One region of the Streptomyces sp. SM18 genome, then DNA from elsewhere that is predicted to be linked to it. Evidence: riboswitches for the same ligand, from Rfam matches in the RefSeq annotation. Region 1 holds a riboswitch; the other holds the start of a gene.
The links. Region 1 has a riboswitch for cyclic di-AMP ahead of B9S64_RS20435 (C40 family peptidase). Riboswitches for the same ligand answer to the same signal wherever they lie in the genome.
Positions count from the first base shown of each region.

Region 2: it holds a riboswitch for cyclic di-AMP, as region 1 does, so the genes downstream of both, B9S64_RS12715 (transglycosylase family protein) here and B9S64_RS20435 (C40 family peptidase) in region 1, are expected to answer to the same signal.

Region 1 covers NZ_CP029342.1:4,482,956-4,486,507, forward strand. Annotated here, with positions in the region: gene B9S64_RS20425 (Mu transposase C-terminal domain-containing protein) at 1-61, opposite strand, end outside; gene B9S64_RS20430 (TnsA-like heteromeric transposase endonuclease subunit) at 332-1,063, opposite strand; gene B9S64_RS20435 (C40 family peptidase) at 1,279-2,460, opposite strand; cyclic di-AMP (ydaO/yuaA leader) riboswitch at 2,459-2,619, opposite strand; gene pcrA (DNA helicase PcrA) at 2,876-3,552, shown strand, end outside.
Region 2 covers NZ_CP029342.1:2,887,107-2,890,658, reverse strand. Annotated here, with positions in the region: gene B9S64_RS12720 (transglycosylase family protein) at 1-940, shown strand, start outside; cyclic di-AMP (ydaO/yuaA leader) riboswitch at 1,231-1,399, shown strand; gene B9S64_RS12715 (transglycosylase family protein) at 1,400-2,110, shown strand; gene eno (phosphopyruvate hydratase) at 2,589-3,552, shown strand, end outside.

The DNA of each region.
Region 1 (3,552 bases):
GAGCGATCGCCTCGAACAGCACTCCCGCGACATCCACAGCCTTGGTGGAAACCGCCGTCACCCGCAGCCCGACGATGCAGCGACTGAACAGGTCCTGGGCGCTGCGGCCGGGTCAGCGACGCCAGCAACAGCCCGGCGCCCTCAGTAGAGTCCGGCAATCCATTGCTTTCCGTCTGGGTATGCGCCGCGAGACGTCCCACCGAGAGTGCGGTGAACTCGCCGGTCCTCGTATTGCGGATGGTCACCCCGCGGTGATCGAACTCCACCACCTCGACCAGGTCGCCGCAGTAGATCAGCCGGGAACCAGGGAAAACCGTTACCGCCTTGCCGCTCATCGGCCCGCCTCCTCGGCGAGCCAGACTGATGTGTGCGTGCTCAAGGGACGTGAAAGATCCGCCGCCAGAGCGCCGGACCACACCAGATGTAACAAGGCCGGCCGGACCAGGTCGCCAGAGTGCCGCCCGATCAGCGCCTTCTCAATGCCGCCGACGCATCGCTGTCCTTGCGCTGCCGCCAACACCTCTGGCAGTAAACGTGACTCGATGACCTGCTGCCGTCGGTAGCCGGCCAGGAACCGGACGTTCTCCACGAGGACCGGGTCGGCCCCCACCCATACTTCGAAGGCCCAACCCCGCAGTGAGCACAGCTCGCGCATCCAGGCGAACTGCTCGACGAACTTCGTCTCCTTTGCCCGCTCCGGCGGCTTGACGTCAACCACCGTCACCAATCCGTCAGCGTGCGTCAGCAACAGATCCGGAACGTGCCGACGGCTTCGGACGCCGTCCTCCCCGGTCAGCTGGAAAGGCTGAGCGGCGATACCTCCCACGTCCCGGGCGAAGTCCGCCAGCAGGATCCGGGCCAGTTCCAGACGGCTCTCGTAAGCAACCAGACGGTCACCCGTTGTCGCGTGATACCACCCCGAGTAATGCCGCCGCCCCTTGTACCAGCGGAATTCCCGCACCGGCAGCCCGGCTGCCACCTCTGCGACGATCACCCGGTCCAGCGTCGTCTGTACGAACTCGCCATCCGCCTGCCGATAGCGCACCTCAACAGGAACCGCCATGACCACCGCCCGGTGTACGAAGCCAGCGGGGTATTGATCACAGCCCCGGCCGAGGCTTCCCAACACGGCCCACCGGCCATGCGGCGACAAGCGGGTACAGAATCCAACACCACCCGTGAGAGTGGACTTCTCATCGCCCTGTCCCATCGGACAAGCCACGGACAGAACGATGAGAAACGGTCAACTCAAATGCGGCCCTACAACCGTGCTCCGGGTCACGCCGGGCGCACGCTCCCGTAGATGGGCATGTAGTAGATCGACTCCTCGCGGACGTTCGCTCCCGGCTTCGGCGCGTGGATCATCATCCCGTCGCCCTTATAGATGCCCACGTGGCTGATGTCGTCGTAGAAGAAGACCAGGTCACCCGGTTGCAGGTCCGCCGTGGCGACCCGGGTTCCGACCTTGACCTGGTCCCACGTGGTGCGGGGCAGGGTGACCCCCGCCTCCTTCCACGCGGCCTGGGTGAGCCCGGAGCAGTCGTACGAGGAGGGGCCCGTCGCCCCCCAGACGTACGGCTTGCCGATCTGGGCGCGGGCGAACGCCAGGACCTTCTCGGCCTTCGACGCGTAGCCGGCGTCCGAGCCGGTGCCGCCGGTCCCGGTCCCCGTGCCCGTACCGGAGCCGGTGCCCGAGCCGGTGCCCTGGCCGGCGGCCGCCTCCTTGGCGGCGCGGTCGGCCTCGGCCTTCGCGGCGGCCTGCTGGCGGGCCAGTTCCTCGGCCTTCCGCTTCGCCTCCGCCTCCTTCTTCCGCTCCAGCTCCGCGAGGCGTGCCTTCTCCTCGGCGGTCAGCTTCGACAGCAGGGAGCGCGCCTCGGACAGCTTCTCCTGGACCTCCTGCTTGCTGGTGCGCAGTTCCGCCTGGGACTCGGTGAGCGTCTGGAGGCTCTTCGTCGCCTCGACCCGCTTGGCGGCCGCCTCGCGCTGCTGGGTACGGAAGTCGGCGACCGCCTTCTGCTGCCGGCTGGTCATCCGGCTCATCAACTGGTCCTGGTCGAAGTACGACTGCGGGTCGTCCGCCAGGAAGAAGGTGGCCGTGGGGGCGATCGAGCCCCCGCGGTACTGCGCCGTCGCGTAGCGGCCCAGCTCACGCCGCGTCTCGTTGAGCTTGTCGGCACGCTCGGCGGCGGCCTTGAGCAGGGCGTCCACCTCGTCGCGCTGCTTCGCGGAGGCGGACTTGGCCTCGTTGTACTTCTGCGTCGCGGTGCCCGCCTGCCGGAACAGGCCGTCGACCTTCTTCTGCACTTCCTCGATGGTGGGTGCCGGTTTCGCGGGGGCGGCCGTCGCGGTCTGCGTGGAGAGCAGGGTCACGGAGGCGAGCGCGGCCGTGGTGAGGCCGACGGCGGGGGTGGTGGCGCGCAGGCGGGTGCGCGGTTTGCGATGCGATGCCAAGGCCGGCATCTCCTTCCGTGGACCGCCTACCGGGTTAGCTGTCGGGTTCGGGCGGAACGGAAGGCTGCCCTACGGTCCCATGGGGCCGGACCGATTCACCCCGGTGCTGCGTGTGGGTCCCCGGTTCCGGTCTCCCGCGAGGGAGGACGGATTCGGCGGAGGCGCCCGCGTGGCGTGGTTCGCCTCAGAGGGGGAACGGGTCACCTGACCGAGCACGCTAGCCAACCGTGGTGTCCCTGTGAAGGTTGATGTTCGATATGCCCGATACGTTTTCGTGACCTTTCCCGTACGGCGGTCGCCGGCCCTGTTCGCGGCCCCGGAATCGTACGGTCCGCATGCTGGTCGTCGCCGTGGGTGACCGGTTGGGGTCATCCTGCCGATGCCGCTCCGTAGTGTCGGTGGGTCGGCCTAGACTCGTGAGGCGATGAGCAGCCTCTTTGACGACAGTTTCCTGGCCGGCCTCCAGCAGGCGGACGACGGCCCCCCGCCGCCTCCCGAGGAGCAGGCACCCGAAGCGGTGCCGGAGGGCCTCTTCGGCGATGTCTTCGACACCCCTCCGCCGCCGCGCGAGACGCACTACCGCGACGGCGCCCCGCGGCCCGTCATCGACTCCGCCGCCCTGCTGGACGGGCTGAACACCGAGCAGCGCGCCGCCGTCGTGCACGCCGGTTCCCCCCTGCTCATCGTGGCCGGTGCCGGCTCCGGGAAGACCCGGGTGCTGACCCACCGGATCGCCCACCTGCTGGCCGAGCGAGGGGTGCATCCGGGGCAGATCCTCGCGATCACCTTCACCAACAAGGCCGCCGGCGAGATGAAGGAGCGCGTCGAGGAGCTCGTCGGCCCGCGCGCCAACGCCATGTGGGTCATGACGTTCCACAGCGCCTGCGTGCGGATCCTGCGCCGCGAGTCCAAGCTCCTCGGCTTCACCTCGTCGTTCTCCATCTACGACGCGGCCGACTCCAAGCGCCTGATGGCCCTGGTCTGCCGCGACCTGGACCTCGACCCGAAGCGCTACCCGCCGAAGTCGTTCACCGCGAAGGTCTCCAACCTCAAGAACGAGCTGATCGACGAGGAGACGTTCGCCGGGCAGGCGTCGGACGG
Region 2 (3,552 bases), 1.6 Mb from region 1:
CATCGCCATCCCGCTGCTCGGCGCGACGGGTGCGCACGCCGCAGACGCCTCGACCTGGGACCGGGTCGCCGAGTGCGAGAGCGGGGGCATGTGGAGCGCCGACCTCGGCAACGGCTCCTACGGTGGCCTCCAGTTCTCGCAGGACACCTGGAAGGCCTACGGCGGTACGGCGTACGCGGACCGTGCCGACCTCGCCAGCCGGTCGCAGCAGATCGCCGTCGCCGAGAAGGTGCTGGACGCCAAGGGCCCCCAGGCCTGGCCCAGCTGCGCGGTGATATCCGGGCTCGCGGTGGACGGGGTGCTGCCGGGCGTCGACCCGGGCGGCGACCCGGCGGCCGACGAGACGGCCACGCCCTCGCCGGAGGCCACCGAGGGCGCGTCCGACGAGGCGTCGGACGACGCCGCGGGCAAGACGACGAAGAAGCCGGCCGACGACGCCACGGGCTCCCCGGACGCCGGTTCCCCGAGCGCCGGTGCGGACACCCCGGGCCGGAGCGGCGCGACCCCGGGCACGGACGGGACGTCCTCCTCGCCCTCCGCCACCCCCTCGTCGGAGACCTCGCGGACGCCCGGCGCCTCGCAGGGCGCCGAGGGCGGGAAGCACCGGGGAGCCCCCGCGCCCGAGGAGAGCGCGGGCACGACCGGGCCGGACGGGCGCGAGTCCGGCAGGCACGCCTCCCGGGGCGACTCCACCGTGCGCGAGGGCGCCCCGGCGGACGCGGACGGCACGTACACCGTCCAGGAGGGCGACAACCTCTGGTCGATCGCCGAGGAGCGGGAGTTGCCCGGCGGCTGGCCCGCGCTCTACGAGGCCAACAAGGCCGAGGTGGGCGCCGACCCGGACCTGATCCTCCCCGGCCTGAACCTCGACCTGACGCAGCCGTCCGGCACGGCGGCGGGCGCCGCGTCGTCCGGGGCGGCGGCCGTCACCGGCGAGTGATCAAAAGCGGGAAAACACCCCGAAATCAAGGGTAGTTCAGAGGCCTATGTCCACTTATGCGTAAGTGAGACATGGGTCTCTTTGCTGTGACCGGCGGGTCCCGGCCCTCCGGTTCGCCCGCATCGGCTCCGACCTGCGGAAACGATCCACCCCGCCGCACCGGTAAGCGCTGATTGTTCGTTATGTCCATCTTTGAATGTCGGGGTTGGGTGTGTTTACGGTCTAAGCCGCTCGCACCGCGGGCCCCTTCGACCGTCACGCCGAATCCTGCCGTCGGCCGAAGGGCACAGACGCGTAAAGCGCCGTAGGCAGGAGCGGGGGACCCAGGTAAGTGCCGGACCAGGCCGTCCATGGACGGGCGGGGCCGGCTCGGGGTGAAGCCGCTCGCGAGTGCGAGTGGCCGGGCGACTCACAGCCCGAACCCGACAGCTCACCTCGTAGGCGTCGGTGAGGAGAACCATGCTGCTTTCGAGCAAGGGCAAGCACCGCCGTCCCTCCAAGGCCGTCCGGGTCGCCACCCTGGCCGGTGTCGCCGGTGCCGCCGTCGTCGTCCCGCTGATGGGCGCGTCCAACGCCTCCGCCGCGTCCGTCGCCACCTGGGACGCCGTCGCGCAGTGCGAGTCCGGTGGCAACTGGTCCATCAACACCGGCAACGGCTACTACGGTGGCCTCCAGTTCTCGCAGTCCAGCTGGGCGGCCGCCGGCGGCACGCAGTACGCGGCCCGCGCCGACCTGGCCACCAAGGAACAGCAGATAGCCACCGCCGAGAAGCTGCTCGCGCTCCAGGGGCCGGGTGCCTGGGCCTGCGCCGGTGCCGGCGGCCTGAGCAACGACGGTGTGGACCCGGGCGTGGACACCGGCTCCGCCTCCGCCTCCACCACCGGCAAGAACGGCGACTCCGCCCCGGCGGCCCAGCCGGAGCGCAAGGCCGAGCAGCCCACCACCCGCAGCGAGAAGCGCACGGCCCCCACCGGGACCGTCACCACCCCGACCGGCCAGAAGGTCGAGAAGGGCGACGGCGAGTACAAGGTCGAGGCCGGCGACACCCTCAGCAAGATCGCCGAGGCCGAGCACGTCAAGGGCGGCTGGCAGAAGCTGTTCGAGCTGAACGACGACATCGTCAAGGACGCCGACCTGATCTTCCCGGGTCAGCAGCTCCACCTGAAGTAGTCCTGGGACCCTCCTCCCCCCAAGGGCGTGTTTCGAAAGTCCCGCCTGGCCCGCGACGCCCGGCACGCACGCTCGCCGCATTGTCGGAGTCGCCCCAGTACGTCCAGTACGAGGGTGATCCTCCGCCTTGCGATCGCACGCACCGGACGCCGCGGGCCCCGCCCTCCGGGCGGACGGCGCTACTTTCGAAACACGCCCCCGGCCCGGCGCGCCGCCCCCGTGCGCGCCGGGCCGGGGGCGTGTCCGGCGGCCGGTCCGGGGGCGCCTCCCGAGGCGCGCCAGGGGTGCGCGTGTTCAACACTTGTGGTTACCAGTCAGTAAAATTCTGAAGCTTTGCCCGTAATGCGGGCCCTTGGGTCCTTTTTCGTCCCAGGGGACGGGCGGCGGGCCGACGCAGCGGGCCAGGCCGGTTAGGCTCGTGTCGCAAGGCCACAGTGACCCTGCCCAACCAGTGTCAGATCCCAGAAGGAGATGCCTCGTGCCGTCCATCGACGTCGTCGTAGCCAGGGAAATCCTCGACTCCCGGGGTAACCCCACGGTCGAGGTCGAGGTTGGTCTCGACGACGGCAGCACGGGACGTGCTGCTGTTCCGTCCGGCGCCTCCACCGGTGCGTTCGAGGCCATCGAGCTTCGTGACGGCGACCCCAACCGCTACCAGGGCAAGGGCGTCGAGAAGGCCGTCCTCGCCGTGATCGAGCAGATCGGCCCGGAGCTCGTCGGGTACGACGCCACCGAGCAGCGCCTCATCGACCAGGCGATGTTCGACCTGGACGCCACCGAGAACAAGGGCTCGCTCGGCGCCAACGCCATCCTCGGCGTCTCGCTGGCCGTGGCGCACGCCGCGTCCGAGGCCTCCGACCTCCCGCTCTTCCGCTACCTCGGCGGCCCGAACGCGCACCTGCTGCCCGTTCCGATGATGAACATCCTCAACGGCGGCTCGCACGCCGACTCCAACGTGGACATCCAGGAGTTCATGATCGCGCCGATCGGCGCCGAGTCGTTCTCCGAGGCCCTGCGCTGGGGTGCGGAGATCTACCACACGCTGAAGAAGGTCCTCAAGACCAAGGGCCTGTCCACCGGCCTCGGTGACGAGGGCGGCTTCGCCCCGAACCTGGAGTCCAACCGCGCCGCCCTCGACCTCATCCTCGAGGCCGTCAAGGAGGCGGGCTACGTCCCGGGCCGTGACGTGGCGCTCGCGCTCGACGTCGCCGCGTCCGAGTTCTACAAGGACGGCGTCTACGAGTTCGAGGGCAAGTCCCGCTCGGCCGCCGAGATGACCGAGTACTACGAGGAGCTGGTCTCCGCGTACCCGCTGGTCTCCATCGAGGACCCGCTGTACGAGGACGACTGGGCGGGCTGGAAGGTCATCACCGACCGGCTCGGCGCCAAGGTGCAGATCGTCGGTGACGACCTGTTCGTCACCAACCCCGAGCGCCTCTCGC